2 regions of the Dactylosporangium sp. CA-152071 genome follow, and region 2 is predicted to be linked to the other one. Evidence: riboswitches for the same ligand, from Rfam matches in the RefSeq annotation. Region 2 holds a riboswitch; the other holds the start of a gene.
The links. A riboswitch is a leader RNA that binds a small molecule or an ion and turns the genes downstream of it on or off. The one in region 2 is predicted to bind glycine.
Positions count from the first base shown of each region.

Region 1: linked by a shared signal. The riboswitch ahead of gcvP (aminomethyl-transferring glycine dehydrogenase) and the one ahead of gcvT (glycine cleavage system aminomethyltransferase GcvT) in region 2 are both predicted to bind glycine.

Region 1 covers NZ_JBNJMZ010000002.1:410,110-419,116, forward strand. Annotated here, with positions in the region: gene ACQEVZ_RS41975 (DUF1800 domain-containing protein) at 1-1,427, shown strand, start outside; gene ACQEVZ_RS41980 (DUF1501 domain-containing protein) at 1,496-2,683, shown strand; gene ACQEVZ_RS41985 (TetR/AcrR family transcriptional regulator) at 2,643-3,284, opposite strand; gene ACQEVZ_RS41990 (peroxiredoxin-like family protein) at 3,363-3,917, shown strand; gene ACQEVZ_RS41995 (YciI family protein) at 4,036-4,374, shown strand; gene ACQEVZ_RS42000 (hypothetical protein) at 4,483-5,526, shown strand; glycine riboswitch at 5,617-5,711, shown strand; gene gcvP (aminomethyl-transferring glycine dehydrogenase) at 5,788-8,631, shown strand; gene ACQEVZ_RS42010 (DUF5999 family protein) at 8,653-8,862, opposite strand; gene ACQEVZ_RS42015 (chorismate-binding protein) at 8,995-9,007, shown strand, end outside.
Region 2 covers NZ_JBNJMZ010000002.1:4,063,795-4,072,801, forward strand. Annotated here, with positions in the region: gene ACQEVZ_RS58110 (methyltransferase domain-containing protein) at 1-600, shown strand, start outside; gene ACQEVZ_RS58115 (RNA polymerase sigma factor) at 2,598-4,223, opposite strand; glycine riboswitch at 4,352-4,445, shown strand; glycine riboswitch at 4,446-4,551, shown strand; gene gcvT (glycine cleavage system aminomethyltransferase GcvT) at 4,603-5,664, shown strand; gene ACQEVZ_RS58125 (glycine cleavage system protein H) at 5,670-6,062, shown strand; gene ACQEVZ_RS58130 (L-serine ammonia-lyase) at 6,068-7,414, shown strand; gene ACQEVZ_RS58135 (lytic polysaccharide monooxygenase auxiliary activity family 9 protein) at 7,615-8,667, shown strand; gene ACQEVZ_RS58140 (amidohydrolase family protein) at 8,734-9,007, shown strand, end outside.

The DNA of each region.
Region 1 (9,007 bases), 3.7 Mb from region 2:
CCGCCTTCACCCCTCAGGACCCGGTTCTGCATCTGTTGCGCCGCGCCACGTTCGGGCCGACTCCCGCGAGCGAGGCCGAGCTGCGCAAGCTCGGTGCCGTCGCGTGGCTGGACCGGCAGCTCGCCCCGGCGACCATCGACGACGCCGTGTGCGCGAAGCTGCTCACGCGGTACCCGATGGCCAACCTCGACATCGCCGGGGTGCGGGCCAAGGTGAAGGCCGGCGCCATGAAGTCCGGGGGCTGGGACGCCATGCAGCAGCTCGGCTCCGCCGCCGTCGCGCGCGCCGCATGGAGCAACCGACAGCTGCTCGAGGTCATGGTCGACATGTGGTCCAACCACCTCAACGTCACCTGCCCGTCCAGCGACGTCTGGGACAGCCGCGGCGCCTACGACTCCCTGATCCGCAGGCACGCCCTGGGGACGTTCGCCGACCTGCTGAAGGCGTCCGCGACGTCACCGGCGATGCTGTCGTACCTCGACAACCGCAGCTCCACGAAGGCGAAACCCAACGAGAACTACGCCCGCGAGCTCATGGAGCTGCACACCGTCGGGCTGATCTACACCGAGGCCGACGTGAAGGACGCCGCGCGGCTGCTCACCGGGCTCACCGTCGACAAGACCACCGGCCTGTACAAGTTCGACGCGACCCAGCACGCGACCGGCGCCGTCACCATCCTCGGCTGGCGGCACGACAACGCGACCGCCGGCGGCGGGGAAGCGGCCGCCCTCGCGTTCGTGGACATGCTCGCCCAGCACCCGGCCACCGCCGAGCGCGTGGCCCGCAAGCTCTGCGTCCGCTTCGTCTCCGACGACCCGCCGGCGGCCCTCGTGCAGCAGCTGCGGGAGGTGTACCTGCGACAGAAATCGGCAATCGCGCCGGTCCTGCGGGCGCTGTTCACGTCGCCGGAGTTCGCCGCGTCCGTCGGTGCCAAGGTCCGCACGCCCTTCGAGGACCTCATCGGCACGGTCCGGCGACTGGGCCTGCAGCCCGAGGCGTCCGGCACCGAAGGGGTCCGCGCCCTGTACAACTACCTCGTCGCCGCCGGCCACGCCCCGATGCGCTGGGCACCGCCGAACGGCTACCCGGACGTCGCCGCCGCCTGGACCGCCCCGTCGGGCCTGCTGATCCGCTGGAACGCGCACCTGAACCTCGCCGCCGGCTGGTACCCCAAGCAGCTCGTGCGCCCGGCGTCGATGCTCGCGACGCTGGTGCCGACGCTGCCGGCCACGCACGGCGCGTTCCTCGACGCCCTGGCCACCCGCCTCGTCGGGCAGCCCTTGCAGGCGGCGCACAGCGCGGCGCTGCTCGGCTTCCTGCACAAGTCGGCGTCGAGCCCGCTGAAGGCGACCGACCCCGCCGTCGCCGGCCGGCTGCCGCACCTCATCGCCCTGATCCTCGACTCGCCCTACTACCTGGCCAGGTGACCGTCATGATGGATTGCTGTATTACCGATAACGGTATTTCGCGGCGCGGGCTGCTGGGCAGGGCCGCCGTGATCGGGGCGGGCGCCGCGCTCACCGGGCTCGTCGGGGAAGGCCTCGCGACCCGGCTGGCGTTCGCCGGCACACCGTACACCGGCGACACCATCGTCGTGTTGTCGTTGCGCGGCGGGTTCGACGGGCTGTCCGCCGTCGTCCCGATCGGCGACCCCGACTACTACACCGCCCGCCCCACCATCGCCGTGCCGAAGGCGTCGGTGATCGCCGGGGACGGGACGTTCGGCCTGCACCCGGCGTTCGCGCCGCTGCTGCCTCGCTGGACCGCCGGCACGTTCGGCGCGGTCCACGCCGTCGGCCAGCCCAACCCGTCCCGGTCGCACTTCCAGGCGATGGAGGAGATGGAGCGCGCCGCCGCCGGCACGTCCGTCCGTACGGGCTGGCTCGACCGGATGCTCGGCGTCACCGGCGCCTCCGCCCCGACCGCGGGCGTCGCGATGGGCGCGACGTCCCCGGCCCGCGCGTTCGCCGGCCCGTCCCCGGACGTGTCGATGTCGTCCGTCGACGGCTTCAAGCTCTCCGGCAACGACGCCAAGACGCCGATGGCCGCGACCATCGCCAAGCTGTTCGACGGCGCCCCGGCGGTCATGGCCGACCCGGCCCGCGCCGTCAACGCCACGTTGGGCACCGTCGCCGCGATCGGCGCGTACACCCCGGCGGCGACCTACCCGTCGACCGCCCTCGGCAAGGCGCTGTGCGACGTCGCGCGCCTGGTGAAGTCGAACGTCGGCCTGATGGCGGCCACCGTCGACTTCGGTGACTGGGACATGCACGAGGGTCTCGGCGGCCCTGTGAAGGGCCAGCGGATGCACGACCACCTGACGGAGCTCGCCCTGGCCCTGGCGGCGTTCGCTACCGACCTCGGCGACGCGTTCAACCGCGTCACCCTGGTCACGCTCAGCGAGTTCGGCCGGCGCGTCGCGGAGAACGGCTCCCGCGGCGTCGACCACGGCAACGGCAACGCCATGCTCCTGCTCGGCGGCAACGTCCGCGGTGGCCGCGTGCACGGCATCTGGCCCGGTCTCGCCCCGGCCAAGCTCACCGCCGGCGACCTGACGGCCACCACCGACTACCGGTCGGTGATCGGCGAGCTGCTCCAGCGCCGCTGCGGCGTCGGGTCGCTGACGGGCATCTTCCCGAACGTCACGCCTTCCTCGTACGAGCTGGCCCTGGCCCGCCGCTGATGCCGGCGAGCAGGAGGGCGAGACCGCCGCGGAACTCCTCGTCGGCGCCGACCTGACGGGCCGCCCCGCCGAGCTGCCGCATGTGAGGGAACGCGGCGGGGTCGAGCCCGGCGATGGCCGCCGTGCCGGGGCCGGACAGCGGGCCGAGGTGCTCGAGCTGGATCGCGCCGACGAGGTACGACAGCAGCCCCCGCAGCGCGACGACCCTGCGCTCCGGGTCGGTGACGGTCTCGGCCAGGATGCCGGCCACCGTCTCCGACCAGCGCAGGATGGCGGGCGACCGGTGCCGGTGCGTCATGGTCAGCGGGACGACGGCCGGGTGGGCGCCGACCGCGACGCGGACCCGCTCCACCATGACGGTGACCCGCTCCTGCCAGCCGCCGCCCTCCGGCGGTGCGGGGTCCACGGCGCCGAGCACCAGCTCGACGACGAGGCCTTCGAGCTCCTCGCGGTCGGCGACGTACCGGTACAGGCTCATCGTGCCCATGCCGAGCTGCTGGGCGACGGCGCGCATGGTCAGCCCGGCCGGCCCGTCACGGTCGAGCACCGCGAGCGCCGCCGCGGCGATCTGCGCGGATGTGAGTGATCGCGGTCGAGGCATGGCACTTGACAGCGTACGTCATACGCCTACGCTAGCCCGTAAGAGTACGTTGTACGCTTACGGTCGCGCGGAGGTGTCATGCTCGTCGTCGATTCCCGGCGCCTGCAGGTCGTCGTGGGGGAGCCGGTCGCTGTGCCGGACCCGTCGCTGCTGGTGCACCTGCAGTTCCGCCGCTTCGCCGGCTGCCCGGTCTGCAACCTGCACCTGCGCTCGATCGTCCGCCGCCACGACGAGATCACCGCGGCCGGCGTCCGCGAGGTCGTCGTGTTCCACTCCACCGCGGCGGCGCTGCGCGAGCACGTGACGGACCTGCCGTTCCCGGTCGTGCCCGACCCGCAGAAGCGCCTGTACCGCGAGTTCGGCGTCGAGTCCTCCCGCCGCGCCCTGCTCGACCCCCGCGTCTGGCCCACGATCGTGCGCGCCGTGGCCCGCAGCACTTGGGCCCTGCTCCGCGGCCGCGAACGCCCGCCGTCGCTCACCCCGGCCGGCGGCCGTTTCGGCCTCCCGGCCGACTTCCTCATCGCCCCCGACGGCACCGTCCTCGCCGCGAAGTACGGCGAGCACGCCTACGACCAGTGGTCCGTCGACGAACTGCTGTCCCTCGTCGAGCGGCACGGATCCGGCACGCCCTGACCGTGTAGGACTGGCACCGACGGAAATCTGCCGCGGCGGGCTGTCGGATCCGGGGCGGGTCGTTCGTAGGACGGGTGAGCGGCGGCCGGACGGGCCGTCGGAGGCGAGGAGGAACAGGATGCCGCACTACCTGGTCTCGTTCGACGAGGGGTGGATGAACGTCGCCGAGGAGGACGTGCCCGACGTGACGAAGGCCGCGCAGGAGGTGGCGCAGGACGCCCGCGACGCCGGGGTGTGGGTGTTCGGCGGTGGCGTGACGGCGCAGCCCGCGACGGTCGTGGCCGCGGACGGTTCGGTCACCGACGGCCCGTTCCCGGAGACCAAGGAGCACATCGGCGGGTTCGCGCTCCTCGACGTGCCGGACCGGGCCGAGGCGGTCCGGTGGGCCGCCAGGTTCGCCGCGGCGTGCCGTTGCCCGCAGGAGGTGCGGGAGCTGGCCGTCGACGCGGCGGACTGACCCGGCACGGCGGCGCTGCGCGGCGATGGTGCGCTGCGGGTCGGACACAGGGTGCGCGTACTGTGCGCGCAGGTCCGTGAGGATCGGGGGCCGACCCGAGGAGGATCATTGAAGCGCAGCGCCGCGCTGGCCGTCGTCGCCGTCTTGGCGGTCAGCGGATGCAGCTCGCCGGGCAAGGGCAGCGCCGCACCCGCCTCGGGGACGACGGGCGCGACGGGCGCGACGGGCGGGTCCGGCGCCGGCGGCCTGGGCGCCGCGAGCCGGTCCGCGTCCGCGCCGAGCGGGGCGTGCACGATCTTCCCCGCGGACAGCGTGTGGCACGCCGACGTGTCGAGGCTGCCGGTGCACCGGGACTCGGCGGCGTGGGTCGGCAGCATCGGGGCGCAGGCGCACGCGCACCCGGACTTCGGCTCGGGGCTCATCGACGGCGCGCCGTTCGGCATCCCGGTCACGACGGTCGGGCAGGGGCAGGCCGGCGTGAAGGTCAGCTTCGAGTACGCGGACGAGAGCGACAAGGGCCCGTACCCGATCCCGCGCAACGCCAAGGTTGAGGGCGGGCCGAACGCCGACGGGGACCGGCACGTCATCGTGCACGACACGGCGGCCTGCAAGGTGTACGAGCTGTACGCCGCGCGCCCGAACGCGGACGGGTCGTGGAAGGCCGGCTCCGGGGCGGTGTTCGACCTGCGCCGCAACGACCTGCGCAAGGCCGGCTGGACGTCGGCGGACGCCGCGGGCCTGTCGATCCTGGCCGGGCTGCCGCGCGCCGACGAGGTCGCCAAGGGCAGGATCGACCACGCGATCCGGTTCACCGCGCCGCGCACGAGGAACGCGTACGTGTGGCCCGCCCGGCACGCGGCGTCCAGCAGCGCCGACGCGAACCTGCCGCCGATGGGTGCCCGGTTCCGGCTGAAGGCGTCCGTCGACATCGCGGAGTTCCCGGCGCAGGCGAGGGTGGTGGCGCAGGCGCTCAAGCAGTACGGCGCCGTCCTCGCCGACAACGGCTCGCCGTGGTTCTTCTCCGGCACGCAGGACGACCGGTGGAGCAACGATCAGCTCAACGCGCTCAAGGGGCTGAAGGGCAGCGACTTCGAGGCGGTGGACGCCGGCCTCCTGATGGTCGACGCGAATTCAGCCCGCTGTAAGCCATGAACCTAGCGTCCTAGGATGCGCTACGCGCTGTGGTGTGGACCACGGGCGCGTGACCATGGTCGAAGAACCGGTAGATTAGGCATCGCCGGCAATACCCGCGCGGGAGAGATCGTCTGAGTTCAGGGCGACGCCGAAGGGGCAAATCCTCCCCGGAACCTCTCAGGCAGAAGGACCGCGACGGGTTGGCACCTCTGGAGGCCACACGACAGAGGGGGAGGGACGTGCGCAGCCCCGACCCCCGGATCCGAAAGAGTGTGGCCAATGACCAGTTTCGCCAGCAGGCACATCGGACCGTCGCCGGACGAGCAGACGACGATGCTGAAGACCGTCGGGTACGACTCCGTCGAGGCGTTGATGACGGCGGCCATCCCCGGCTCGATCCGCTGGCACCAGCCGCTCCAGCTGCCCCTTGCCGCGTCCGAGGCCGAGGTGCTGGGGGAGCTGCGCGCCCTCGCGTCGGCGAACCGGACGCTCGTCAGCATGATCGGCCTCGGCTACTACGGCACGCACACGCCGCCGGTCATCCTGCGCAACGTCCTGGAGGACCCGTCGTGGTACACGGCGTACACGCCGTACCAGCCGGAGATCAGCCAGGGCCGCCTCGAGGCGCTGCTCAACTTCCAGACGGTGATCACGGACCTGACGGGGCTGCCGGTCGCGGGCGCGTCGCTGCTGGACGAGGCGACCGCCGCCGCTGAGGCGATGACCCTGGCGCGGCGCTCGTCGAAGGTCAAGGCCGACGTGTACGTCGTCGACAGCGACGTCCTGCCGCAGACCCTCGCCGTCATCCGGACCAGGGCGGAGCCGCTCGGCATCGACGTACAGACGGTGGACCTGCGGACCGAGGAGCTGCCGGCGGAGTTCTTCGGCCTGCACCTGCAGTACCCCGGCGCGTCCGGCGCGGTCCGTGACCTGGCGGACATCACCAGGCAGGCGCACGACAAGGGCGCGATCGTCACGTTCGCCGCCGACCTGCTCGCGCTGTGCCTGCTGCAGGAGCCGGCGGCGTTCGGCGCGGACGTCGCGGTCGGCAGCGCGCAGCGGTTCGGCGTGCCGATGGGCTTCGGCGGCCCGCACGCCGGCTACATGTCGGTCCGTAAGGGCCTGGAGCGGACCCTGCCGGGGCGGCTCGTCGGCGTGTCCAAGGACGCGGACGGCGCCCCCGCCTACCGGCTCGCCCTGCAGACCCGTGAGCAGCACATCCGGCGGGAGAAGGCGACCAGCAACATCTGCACCGCGCAGGTGCTCCTCGCGGTCACGGCCAGCATGTACGCCGTCTACCACGGCCCCGACGGGCTGCGGGAGATCGCGTCCCGCACGCACGACATGGCGGTGCGGCTGGCGGCGGGGCTGCGGGCCGGCGGTGTCACCACCGAGCACGAGGCGTTCTTCGACACGGTGACGGCCGTCGTACCGGGGAAGGCGAAGGACGTCGTCGGCGCCGCCGCGGACCGGGGGATCAACCTGCGGCAGGTCGACGCCGACCGGGTCGGCATCGCGTGCGACGAGACGACGACGTTCGGGCACCTGCGTGACGTGCTGGCCGCGTTCGGTCTCGCGCACGTCGACGTGACCGCGCTGGACACGGCGGACGTGGTGCCGGCCGAGCTGCGCCGCACCAGCGACTACCTGAGCCACCCGGTGTTCTCCACGCACCGGTCGGAGACGGCGATGCTGCGGTACCTGAAGCGCCTCTCCGACATGGACTACGCGCTCGACCGGGGGATGATCCCGCTCGGGTCGTGCACGATGAAGCTCAACGCGACCGTGGAGATGGAGCCGATCACCTGGCCGGAGTTCGCCAACGTGCACCCGTTCGCGCCGGCGGCGCAGACGCAGGGCTACCGGAAGCTGATCGGTGACCTGGAGCGGTGGCTGGCGGAGGTCACCGGCTACGACGCGGTGTCGCTGCAGCCGAACGCGGGGTCGCAGGGCGAGCTGGCGGGCCTGCTCGCGATCCGCGCCTACCACCACTCGCGGGGCGACACCGGGCGGGACATGTGCCTGATCCCGTCGAGCGCCCATGGCACGAACGCGGCCAGCGCCGTCATGGCGGGCATGCGGGTCGCGGTGGTGGCGTGTGACGAGCTGGGCAACGTCGACCTCGGTGACCTCGAGGCGAAGATCGAGCTGCACCGGGACCGGCTTGCCGCGATCATGGTGACGTATCCGTCGACGCACGGGGTGTACGAGACGGGCATCTCCGACCTGTGCGCGAAGGTGCACGAGGCGGGCGGCCAGGTGTACGTCGACGGGGCGAACCTCAACGCGCTGCTCGGCTACGCGAAGCCGGGGCAGTTCGGGGCGGACGTGTCGCACCTGAACCTGCACAAGACGTTCTGCATCCCGCACGGCGGCGGCGGCCCGGGTGTCGGTCCGGTCGCGGTCCGTGCCCACCTGGCGCAGTTCCTGCCGTCGCACCCGGTCTTCGAGCTGGACGGCGCGCAGGACGGCGTGGCGGCGCCGGTCGGGCCGGTGTCGGCGGCGCCGTGGGGGTCCGCGGGGATCCTGCCGATCCCGTGGGCGTACCTGCGGCTGATGGGCCCGGACGGGTTGACGAAGGCGACGGCGACGGCGGTCCTCGCGGCGAACTACGTGGCGGCGCGGCTGCGGGAGCACTACCCGGTGCTGTACAGCGGCAGCGAGGGCCTCGTCGCGCACGAGTGCATCCTGGACCTGCGCACGATCACGAAGGCGACCGGTGTGAGCGTGGCGGACGTCGCGAAGCGGCTCATCGACTACGGGTTCCACGCGCCGACGATGTCGTTCCCGGTGTCGGGCACGCTGATGGTGGAGCCGACCGAGAGCGAGGACCTGGTGGAGCTCGACCGGTTCTGTGACGCGATGATCGCGATCCGTGAGGAGATCGACCGGGTGGCGTCCGGGGAGTGGCCGGCGGGGGACAACCCCCTGGCGGGCGCGCCGCACACGGCGGCGGTCGTCACCGCGGACGAGTGGGCGCACGCCTACCCGAGGTCGCTCGCCGCCTACCCGGCCGGCGTGACGGTGGCGAAGTACTGGCCGCCGGTGCGGCGGATCGACGACAGCTACGGCGACCGGAACCTGGTCTGCTCGTGCCCGCCGGCATCAGCCTTCGAGGAGTGAGCGGCTACGGAGCGTGATCGCTCAGGCGGCTTCGACGAGGACGTGCATGGCCGGGCCGCGGTGCGGTTCGATCACGCTGCAGTCAGGAAGTAGCTCTCCGGTGTCCTCGAAGACGATCACTCCGTTGCACAGGAGGCTCCACCCCTGCTCGGGGTGCGAGGCCAGGATCCTGGCTGCTTCGTGGTCGGAGTCGTGGGCCGAGGGGCACGCTGGTTGGTGCTGGCAGAGCATCCGGGGTCTCCGTTTGAGAGGTTCAGGTGGGGCCTGTGGGGTTGTTCACATGACCAGTGATGCACGCTACTACGGCCAACGACACGAATCCGCACATGTGACGGCACAACTTGGGGATAATCCGCCATTCGTATGAGCCCATTAG
Region 2 (9,007 bases):
GACGACCCGATCGAGGTCAGCGCGGGCCTGGGCGACTATGCGGCGGAGTGGCTGGAGCACGCTCCGCGCATGACGGTCACGGAGGCCGACCCGGACCGGCTGCTCGCGCTCAAGGAGCGCTTCTCGGCCGACCGCGAGGTGTCGATCCGCGAGCTCATGCTGCCCAGCGACATCACCGCCGAGCACAGCGCCGCCGTGTCGTACAACGTCCTGGAGCACATCGAGGACCACCTGGGCGCCCTGCGCACCATGCGCTCCCTGGTCCGCCCCGGCGGCCACGTGATCATCGTGGTGCCGGCGTTCCCCTTCGCGATGGGCCCCGCCGACATCGCTACCGGCCACGTCCGCCGGTACACCAAGAAGACCATGCGTGAGGTGCTGCTCGCCGCCGACCTGGAGATCGAGAAGCTGCACTACGCCAACTCGCTCGGCCTGATCGGCTACTACGTCTCCACCTGCCTCCTGCGCCAGAAGCCAGGCCCCGGCATGATGGTCAAGTTCTACGACTCGACGGTCGCCCCGATGACCCGCTTCGCCGAACGCTTCGTCACCCCACCGTTCGGCCAGTCCGTGATCGCGATCGCCCGCCGCCCCGCCTGAAAGTTTCGCCGCCACCACCACCCGGACCCCAGCCACCCAGCGTCGCCGGCGGTGTCTGTCAGGCACCTCTCCGTAAGGTCCACCTGCCCCACCGCCACGCCCCGCCGTTCGGCCAACCGTCAGCCGGGAAACTTTCGCGCCGCCCCCCGGAACCACCCGTGCACAACCACGCCCCCGGCACACCGAGGCCGGGGGCTTCACATGGTGCACAAAACCGTGGCAACCCCGGCGGAAGAACCCCGACCGCAGGCCCATCAGAACCCCCGGGCACCGGCGACCCACACACCGCTCTGACAAGACCGCGTCCGGACAGCCGGACGCGGCGAGGTCTCCGGACGCAGCCCTCGTCAGCCAGGTCGTCACGCAACGCGACGCACACCGCCGTCCAGCCTGCGCCGCTCCAGCCTGTGCCGCTTCTCCCGCCCCACCCGGCCACTTACCCCAGAGCAGGCCAGCCGCTCGATCCACAGCTCTCGCACCACCGCCCAGCGCCCCAACCTCTGCCGCAACCCAAGTTCAGCCACCCACACACCCCCAACCTCAGCCCGGCGGCCCACACACCCCAACGTCCGCCGCAACCCAGGCCCGGCCACCCACACCACACACCCCCGACCTCAGCCGCAAACCAGGCCCGGCCACCCACACACCCCCGACGTCGACTCAGGCCCAGCCGCCCACGCCCCGGATCCGCAACCGCTGCACCACCGCCCCGACCTGCGCGCCGCGCTCACCAATACCGGCACCCCCACCGACGCCCGCAACTCCCTCACAGCAACCCCACTCCACCCGCCCAACCTCCCCCGCGCCCCAACACAGACATTGGTCAATGCCCGCGTTTACGGCTTTTGCGCAATAGACATTGCGCGATCCACCCCCAAGATGATCTTCAATTGAGGGGTAGATCGCGCAGCGTCAATCTCGGAAATCGGACATCTCCGGGCATTGACCAACGCCTGCGCGAGGGCGACGCGCAAGGGGGCACACCGGACCGACCAGCAAGGTCGACCTCGAACATGGACATCTCCGGGCATTGACCAACGTCAGCGCGAGGGCGACGCGCAAGGGGGCACACCGGACCGACCAGCAAGGTCGACCTCGAACATGGACATCTCCGGGTATTGACCAACGTCTGCGCGAGGGTGACGCGGGGGGACACGCCAGACCGACCGACGAGGTCGATCCCGGAAATGGACATCCCTGCGACGGCGAGGGGTGGCGGCGGCGTGGGTGGTGCGGAGGAAAAGTGTTACGGGTCGTGGGGCGCGCGGGTCTGTGGATCCGGACCATCGAACCGAAGGGGATGAAGTGAACCTGCGCCATCTGTCCGCGGCCGGGGTTGCGGCCGTCGTGCTGCTCGCCGGGTCGGGGTGCGAACCCCAGGGTCAGACCCAGACCCAGGGCCGGAGCCAGACCGGCACGGCTCCGTCCGCCGACGCTGGGGCCGGCGCCGGGGGCGCCGCACCGTCGAACAGTCCGTCCAGCACCGCCGCGGCGTCGCGCGGGGCGTCCGGGGGTGCGCCGGCGAAGTCGGCCGCGGGGAACGCACCGCCGCCGTTCTTCGCCGCCGTGCCCGCGGTGCCGGAGGTGAGCGAGGCCGTGGCGGGGGGTGCGGTACGGCAGCAGCAGCCGGTGGCGGGGCGCGACAACGGGCAGAGCACCCGGTACGGCGACCGGTCCGTCTGGATCTTCGACGACACGACGCTCAAGGAGCCGTGGGGTTTCCTGTCCAACAGCGGCGCGGCCACGAAGGACCTCGACGCGGGAGACGGCATCGACCTCACGTCGAACAACCCGGTCACCGTCGACGCGTCGAAGGCGCCGGTGGAGCTGATCCCGAGGTCGGCCGCGGAGAAGGCGTACGAGCAGGCGAACAAGGTGCAGTTCGGGTTCTGGCCCGGTCCTGTCGTCGCGGACCCCGCGCGCGGGCGGGTGCTCGTGTTCTACGGCAAGTCGAAGCCGGTGAAGGCGATGACGACCGCCGGCGGGAAGGCCACCGACTACGCGCTGTTCGGCCACCCCGAGTACGCGCGGCGTGACGGGCTCGTCCAGTACCTGTCGTACTTGGCCGCGTCGCCGCCCGCCGGGACGGTCGCCGCCTTCACCGGCTTCGACCACGGGCCGAACGGCGCGCCGCCGACCTGGAACATGACGTCGTTGGAGCCGTACGGCATGAACGTGTTGATCCACGCCTTCAGCGCCGGGGCGTAGAAGACGGTCTGCCCGGCCGCGCCGGCGGCGTTCGTGAACGCCCCGGCCGCGGGGTCGGCCGTCCAGCCGCCGCCCGTCCAGAACGTCCACTTGCGACGGTCCGTCACGTCGGCGAGGCCGACCTTGCCGAGTTTGCAGCCTTGGTACGTGCAGGCGCCGTACGCGTAGAGCACGTCGCCGACGGTGACGGCGGCGGGGCTGCCGGAGGTGAGGTCGATGCCGTCGGACGCGTCGAGGTCCTTCGTGGCGGCGCCGCTGTTGGACAGGAAGCCGAACGGGTCCTTGAGCGTGGTGTCGTCGAAGATCCAGACGGACCGGTCGGCGTACCGGGTGCTCTGCCCGTTGTCGCGGCCCGCCACCCGCTGCTGTTGCCGCACCGCACCCGCGGGCGCGAACTCGGCCACCTTCGGCACCGCGGGCACGGTGGCGAAGAACGGCGGCACGGACGGGGACGGTGCGGCCGGGGAAGCGGCGGGCGAGGACGGCGCGGGCGCCTGGGCGGTCGCGGGCGGCCGGGCGGCCGGCACCTCCCGCCGCGGCTCGTCGGGCTGCCGCCACACCGTCACGCCGATCACGAGCGCGAGCGCCAGAGCCGCGGCCCCGCCGGCCAGCGCGAAGGCCTTGAGCGCCCACCCGCCGGCGGCCGCCTTCGGCGGGGGCGCCAGGAGCGGCAGGCCGGCAAGGAGGCCCTCCGCCGCCGGGAGCCGGCGGGACCGCTCCGTGCACTGTGGACAGTCGCGGACGTGCCGGGCGATCCGCTTGCGCCACAACGGGTCCGGCTCTCCGTCCCAGCCGGCCACGACCTCGCGCAGCGCCGGGCAGCCGGGCGACGCGTCCAGGGCGCGGACCACCGAACGGGCCACGTCGAGCTGCTCGCGCATCCGCTGCACCCGCACCCCGGCGTGCGCGGCCGGCAGGTCGAGGGCGTCGGCGACCTCGGCGCGGGTCAGGTGACCACCGGCCTCCAGCCACCACAGCGACAGCACCGTGCGGTGCGCCGGGTCCAGCCAGCGGGCCGCCTCCGCGATACCCCGTTGCTCGACGTCCAGGACCTGCCGCAGCACGGCGAGGCCGACGAGGTCCGCCGACGGGTCGGCGGTGTCGGGCAGGCCGTCCGGCTGGTCCTCGCCGCGGGTCAGCCTGGCCCGGCGGGCCTCCGCACGGGCGTCGGCGAGCTGCCGCAGGGCGATCGTCACCACCCACGACCGGAAGCGCCCGGCCCGCCGTACCGTCGAAACCCCCGTCACGACGCGGACCATCGCGTCCTGGACGATGTCGTCGACGTCGAGGTCCCGGTCGGCGCCGCGGCCGACGACGGAGTAGACCAGCGGCAGGTAGCGCGCGGCGAGGGCCTCCACGGCGGCCCGGTCACCGTCGCGGGCCGCCGCCACGAGGACCTCGTCGGACTGTGCCACTGTCGTTCCCGTCTGTTCGTTCACCCTCTGGCGGACCCCCTCCGGTCTCGTGTCATAACACTTTCCGGGCTTGACGGGGCGGTGCGGCGGGACTTACGGTCCTGACCACAACCGCATATCGCGCTGCACGACCCGCGACGGGAGAGCCCTCGGTCAGTCCGAGGCGCCGAAGGAGCAACGTTCTCCCCAGAATCTCTCAGGCATCGGTACCGCCGCGGTCAGGCGACTCTGGAAAGTCAGGACGATCCGTGTCCTGCGCCCACGGTGCAAACCGCCCCGCTCGTCGCGGGCGGCGAAGCTCTCAGGCTCCGATGACAGAGCGGGGAGGTCACCCAGCAGGGGTGCCGTCCGCGACGGCATCCGGACCCAGGGAGCCTCCGTGACACCGCTCTTCGACGTGCACCGCGATCTCGGCGCCACCTTCACCTCCTTCGCCGGCTGGCGCATGCCGCTGCGCTACCAGGGGGACCTCGCCGAGCACCACGCGGTGCGGCGCGCCGCCGGGTTGTTCGACCTGTCGCACATGGGCCAGCTCGAGGTCACCGGCGCCGAGGCGGACCGGTTCCTCGACTACGCGCTCGTCGGCAGGCTGTCGGCGATCGAGGTGGGCCGCGCCCGGTACACGATGCTGTGCCACGACACCGGCGGGGTCCTCGACGACCTCGTCGTCTACCGCCTCGCGGACCGGCGCTACCTGGTGGTCGCGAACGCCGCCAACACCGCCGTCGTCTTCGCGATGCTCCGCGAGCACGCCGACGGCTTCCACGTCACCGTCCGCGACACGTCCGCCGACTGGGCGCTGATCGCCGTGCAGGGGCCTTCGGCGGCGTCGATCCTCGACCCGGGGCCGCTGCGGTACTACGCGATCCGCCCGTTCCCGCTCGCCGGGCGGGACGTGCTGCTGGCGCGGACCGGGTACACCGGCGAGGACGGCTTCGAGGTCTACTGCCGCCCCGATGACGCCGTCGCCGTGTGGCGGGCGCTGCTCGACCGCGGCCCGACGCCGGCGGGGCTGGCCTGCCGCGACACGCTGCGCCTCGAGGCGGGGATGGCGCTGTACGGGCACGAGCTGTCCGTCCGGCGGACCCCGCTGCAGGCCGGCCTCGCCCGCCTCGTCGACTTCTCCAAACGCGACTTCGTCGGCGCCGCCGCCCTGCGCCGCCAGCGCGACTCGGCGCCGGTCGAGGTCCTGGCCGGGCTCGTCACCGGATCCCGGCGGGCGCCGCGCGCCGGCTACCAGGTGCTCGACCCGGCGACCGGCGCGGTGGCCGGCGCCGTCACCAGCGGCGCGCTGTCGCCGACCCTAGGCCATCCCGTCGCGATGGCGTACGTGCCGCCCGCCCTCGCCGAGCCCGGGACCCGGCTCGCCGTCGACGTCCGCGGCGCGAGCGTCGAGGCCACCGTCGTGCAACTGCCCTTCTACGTCGCACCGCCGAAGTGAACGTCATGTCGTCGAACCAGCCGGAGATGAGCGCCATGTCCGCGATCCCGTCGCACCTGTCCTACACGCGTGACCACGAGTGGTTCTCCGACGGCGTCGTCGGCATCACCGCGTTCGCCGCGTCCGCGCTCGGCGACATCGTCTACGTGCAGCTGCCCGAGGTCGGCACGCTGGTCACCGCCGGCGAGCCGTGCGGGGAGATCGAGTCGACGAAGTCCGTCAGCGACCTCATCGCGCCCGCCGACGGCGTCGTCGTCTCGGTCAACCCGCTCATCGCCACCGAACCGGGAGCGGTCAACGACGACCCGTACCGGCGCGGCTGGCTCTTCACGCTCCGCCTCACGGGCGCCGCCCCCGAGCTGCTCGACGCCGCCGCCTACGCCGCCCTGGTCGGGTGAGCCCGGTGGCGCTGAGCGCGTTCGACCTGTACTCCGTCGGCATCGGCCCGTCGTCGTCGCACACCGTCGGCCCGATGCGCGCCGCCCGCCGCTTCGCGTCGGCACTGGACGGGCTGCCGGTCGCCCGGGTGCGGGCGGAGCTCTTCGGCTCGCTCGGCGCCACCGGCCACGGCCACGGCTCCGCGAAGGCCGTCGTCCTCGGCCTGCTCGGGGAGGACCCGGCGACCGTCGACACCGACACCGCCGACGAACGCGTCGACGACGTCCGCCGCACCGGCCTGCTCCACCTCGCCACAGGCCGTGCCGTCGCGTTCTCCGTCGACGACGACGTCGTCCTGCACCGGCGCAAGTCGCTGCCCGAGCACCCGAACGGCATGCGGTTCGCCGCCTACTCCGCCGACGGCGCGCCGCTGCTCGAGCGGACGTACTTCTCCGTCGGCGGCGGCTTCGTGGTCGGCGACACCGGCATCGTGCCCGACACCACGCGGCTGCCGCATCCGTTCGCGACCGGCGGCGAGCTGCTGGCCCTGTGCGCCTCGCTGGACCTGCCGGTGAGCGCCGTCATGTACGCCAACGAACGCGCCTGGCGCCCCGACACCGAGACCCGGGCCGGGCTGCTGCACCTGTGGTCCGTCATGCAGGCGTGCGTCGACCGTGGCTGCTCCCGCGACGGCGTCCTGCCCGGCGGGCTGCGCGTGCCGCGGCGGGCGCCGGCACTGTACCGCGACCTGAAGGCCTCCGCCGACGGCGCCGACCCGCTGAAGGTCCTCGACTGGGTGAACCTCTACGCCCTCGCCGTCAACGAGGAGAACGCCTCCGGCGGCCGCATCGTCACCGCCCCGACCAACGGCGCCGCCGGCATCATCCCCGCCGTCCTGCACTACTACACGCGCTTCGTCCCCGGCGCCACCGACGACGGCGTCGCCCGCTTCCTCCTCACCGCCGCCGCCATCGGCATCCTCATCAAGGGCAACGCCTCCATCTCCGGCGCGGAGGTGGGCTGCCAGGGCGAGGTGGGCTCGGCGTGCGCGATGGCCGCCGCCGGCCTGTGCGAGGTCCTCGGCGGCACCCCCGCCCAGGTGGAGAACGCGGCCGAGATCGGCCTGGAGCACAACCTGGGCCTCACCTGCGACCCGGTGGGCGGCCTCGTCCAGATCCCCTGCATCGAACGCAACGCCATCGCCAGCGTGAAGGCCATCAACGCCGCCCGTCTCGCCCTGAACGGCGACGGCAGCCACAAGGTCACCCTCGACAAGGCGATCCGCACCATGCGCGACACCGGCCGCGACATGTCGGTGAAGTACAAGGAAACCGCCCGCGGCGGCCTGGCCGTCACCGTCATCGAGTGCTGAGACTGTAGTTCCCCCGTGGCTGGATCGCGTGTGCGCATGGGCGATCGGGGACCTGTCCATTCACGGTGATCCATGGCGTGGGTATCATGTAGGTGGGAGCCGCACAGCGCCGCGGACAGCATCTGAGCTGCGCCGCAGGCGTCGCCATGCATGCAACTCGCATCGACGTGACGGAGTTCCCAGTGCAACTTTCAGCCCGTATGAGACCGTTCGCCATCGGCGCGGTCGCCACCCTGGCCGCCGCGGTGGCCGCGGTCGTCGTCGCGCAGAGTCCCGCCGCCGCGCACGGCTCGGTCACCGACCCGCCGTCGCGCAACTACGGCTGCTGGGCCAGGTGGGGCAGCGACTTCCAGAACCCGAACATGTCCCAGACCGACCCGATGTGCGCCCAGGCCTGGCAGGCCAACCCGGACACGATGTGGAACTGGAACGGCCTCTACCGTGAGGGCGTCGCCGGCAACCACCAGGCCGCCATCCCCGACGGTCAGCTGTGCAGCGGCGGCCGTACGCAGAACGGCCGGTACGCCTCCATGGACACCGTCGGGGCGTGGGTCGCCGCGACGAAGCCGAACAACTTCACGCTGACCCTCACCGACGCCGCCCAGCACGGCGCCGACTACCTGCGCATCTACATCACCAAGCAGGGGTTCGACCCGACCACGCAGCCGCTGACGTGGGCGAGCCTCGAGCTGGTCAACAGCACCGGGCGGTACGCGCCGGCGCCGCAGTACCAGGCGCAGGTCAACGCCGGGAGCCGGACCGGCCGGCACGTCATGTACACGATCTGGCAGGCCAGCCACCTGGACCAGTCGTACTACTTCTGCAGTGACGTGATCTTCACCGGTGGGCCCGGACCTTCGAACAGCGCGTCGCCGTCGCGGTCGCCTTCCACGTCGCCGTCGGCCTCGCGGTCGCCGTCGACGTCACCGTCGGCGTCGGTCTCGGTGCCGCCGGGCGGGTGCTCGGCGAGCTACGCCAAGACCAGCGAGTGGAGCGGCGGCTTCGGCGCCAACGTGACCGTCACCGCCGGCGCGGCCGGGACCAACGGCTGGATGGTCCGCCTGACCTGGGCCAACGGCCAGACGATCACCTCGTTCTGGAACGCGGCGATCACGTCCAGCGGGGCCGTCTCGACGGCCACGAACGTGAGCTACAACGGCAAGCTGGGCGCCGGGCAGTCCACGAGCTTCGGCTTCAACGGCTCCTGGAACGGCACCAACTCGGCACCGGCGGTGACCTGCACCGCCACCTGACCCCGCGCCTTGCGGAGCACATGACTTTCGAGATAGCTTTCACGAAAGCTTTTCTCGGAGGTGTACGTGCATCGTCAGGTGCTCATTCAGAACGCTCACGTCGTGCCCGGCAACGGTCCGGAGTTGCCGGGCACCGACGTTCTCTGTACCGGCGGCGTGATCACGGCCGTCGGTCCTTCGCTCGCCGCCCAGGCCGATCCGTCGTGTGAGGTCATCGACGCGGCGGGGCTCACCGTGACCGCGGGGTTCGTCGACGCGCACCGGCACGTGTGGCAGGCGCCGCTGCGCGGCTCCGGCGCCGACATGCCGATGTCCCGGTACTTCGTGGAGGTGCTCGGCG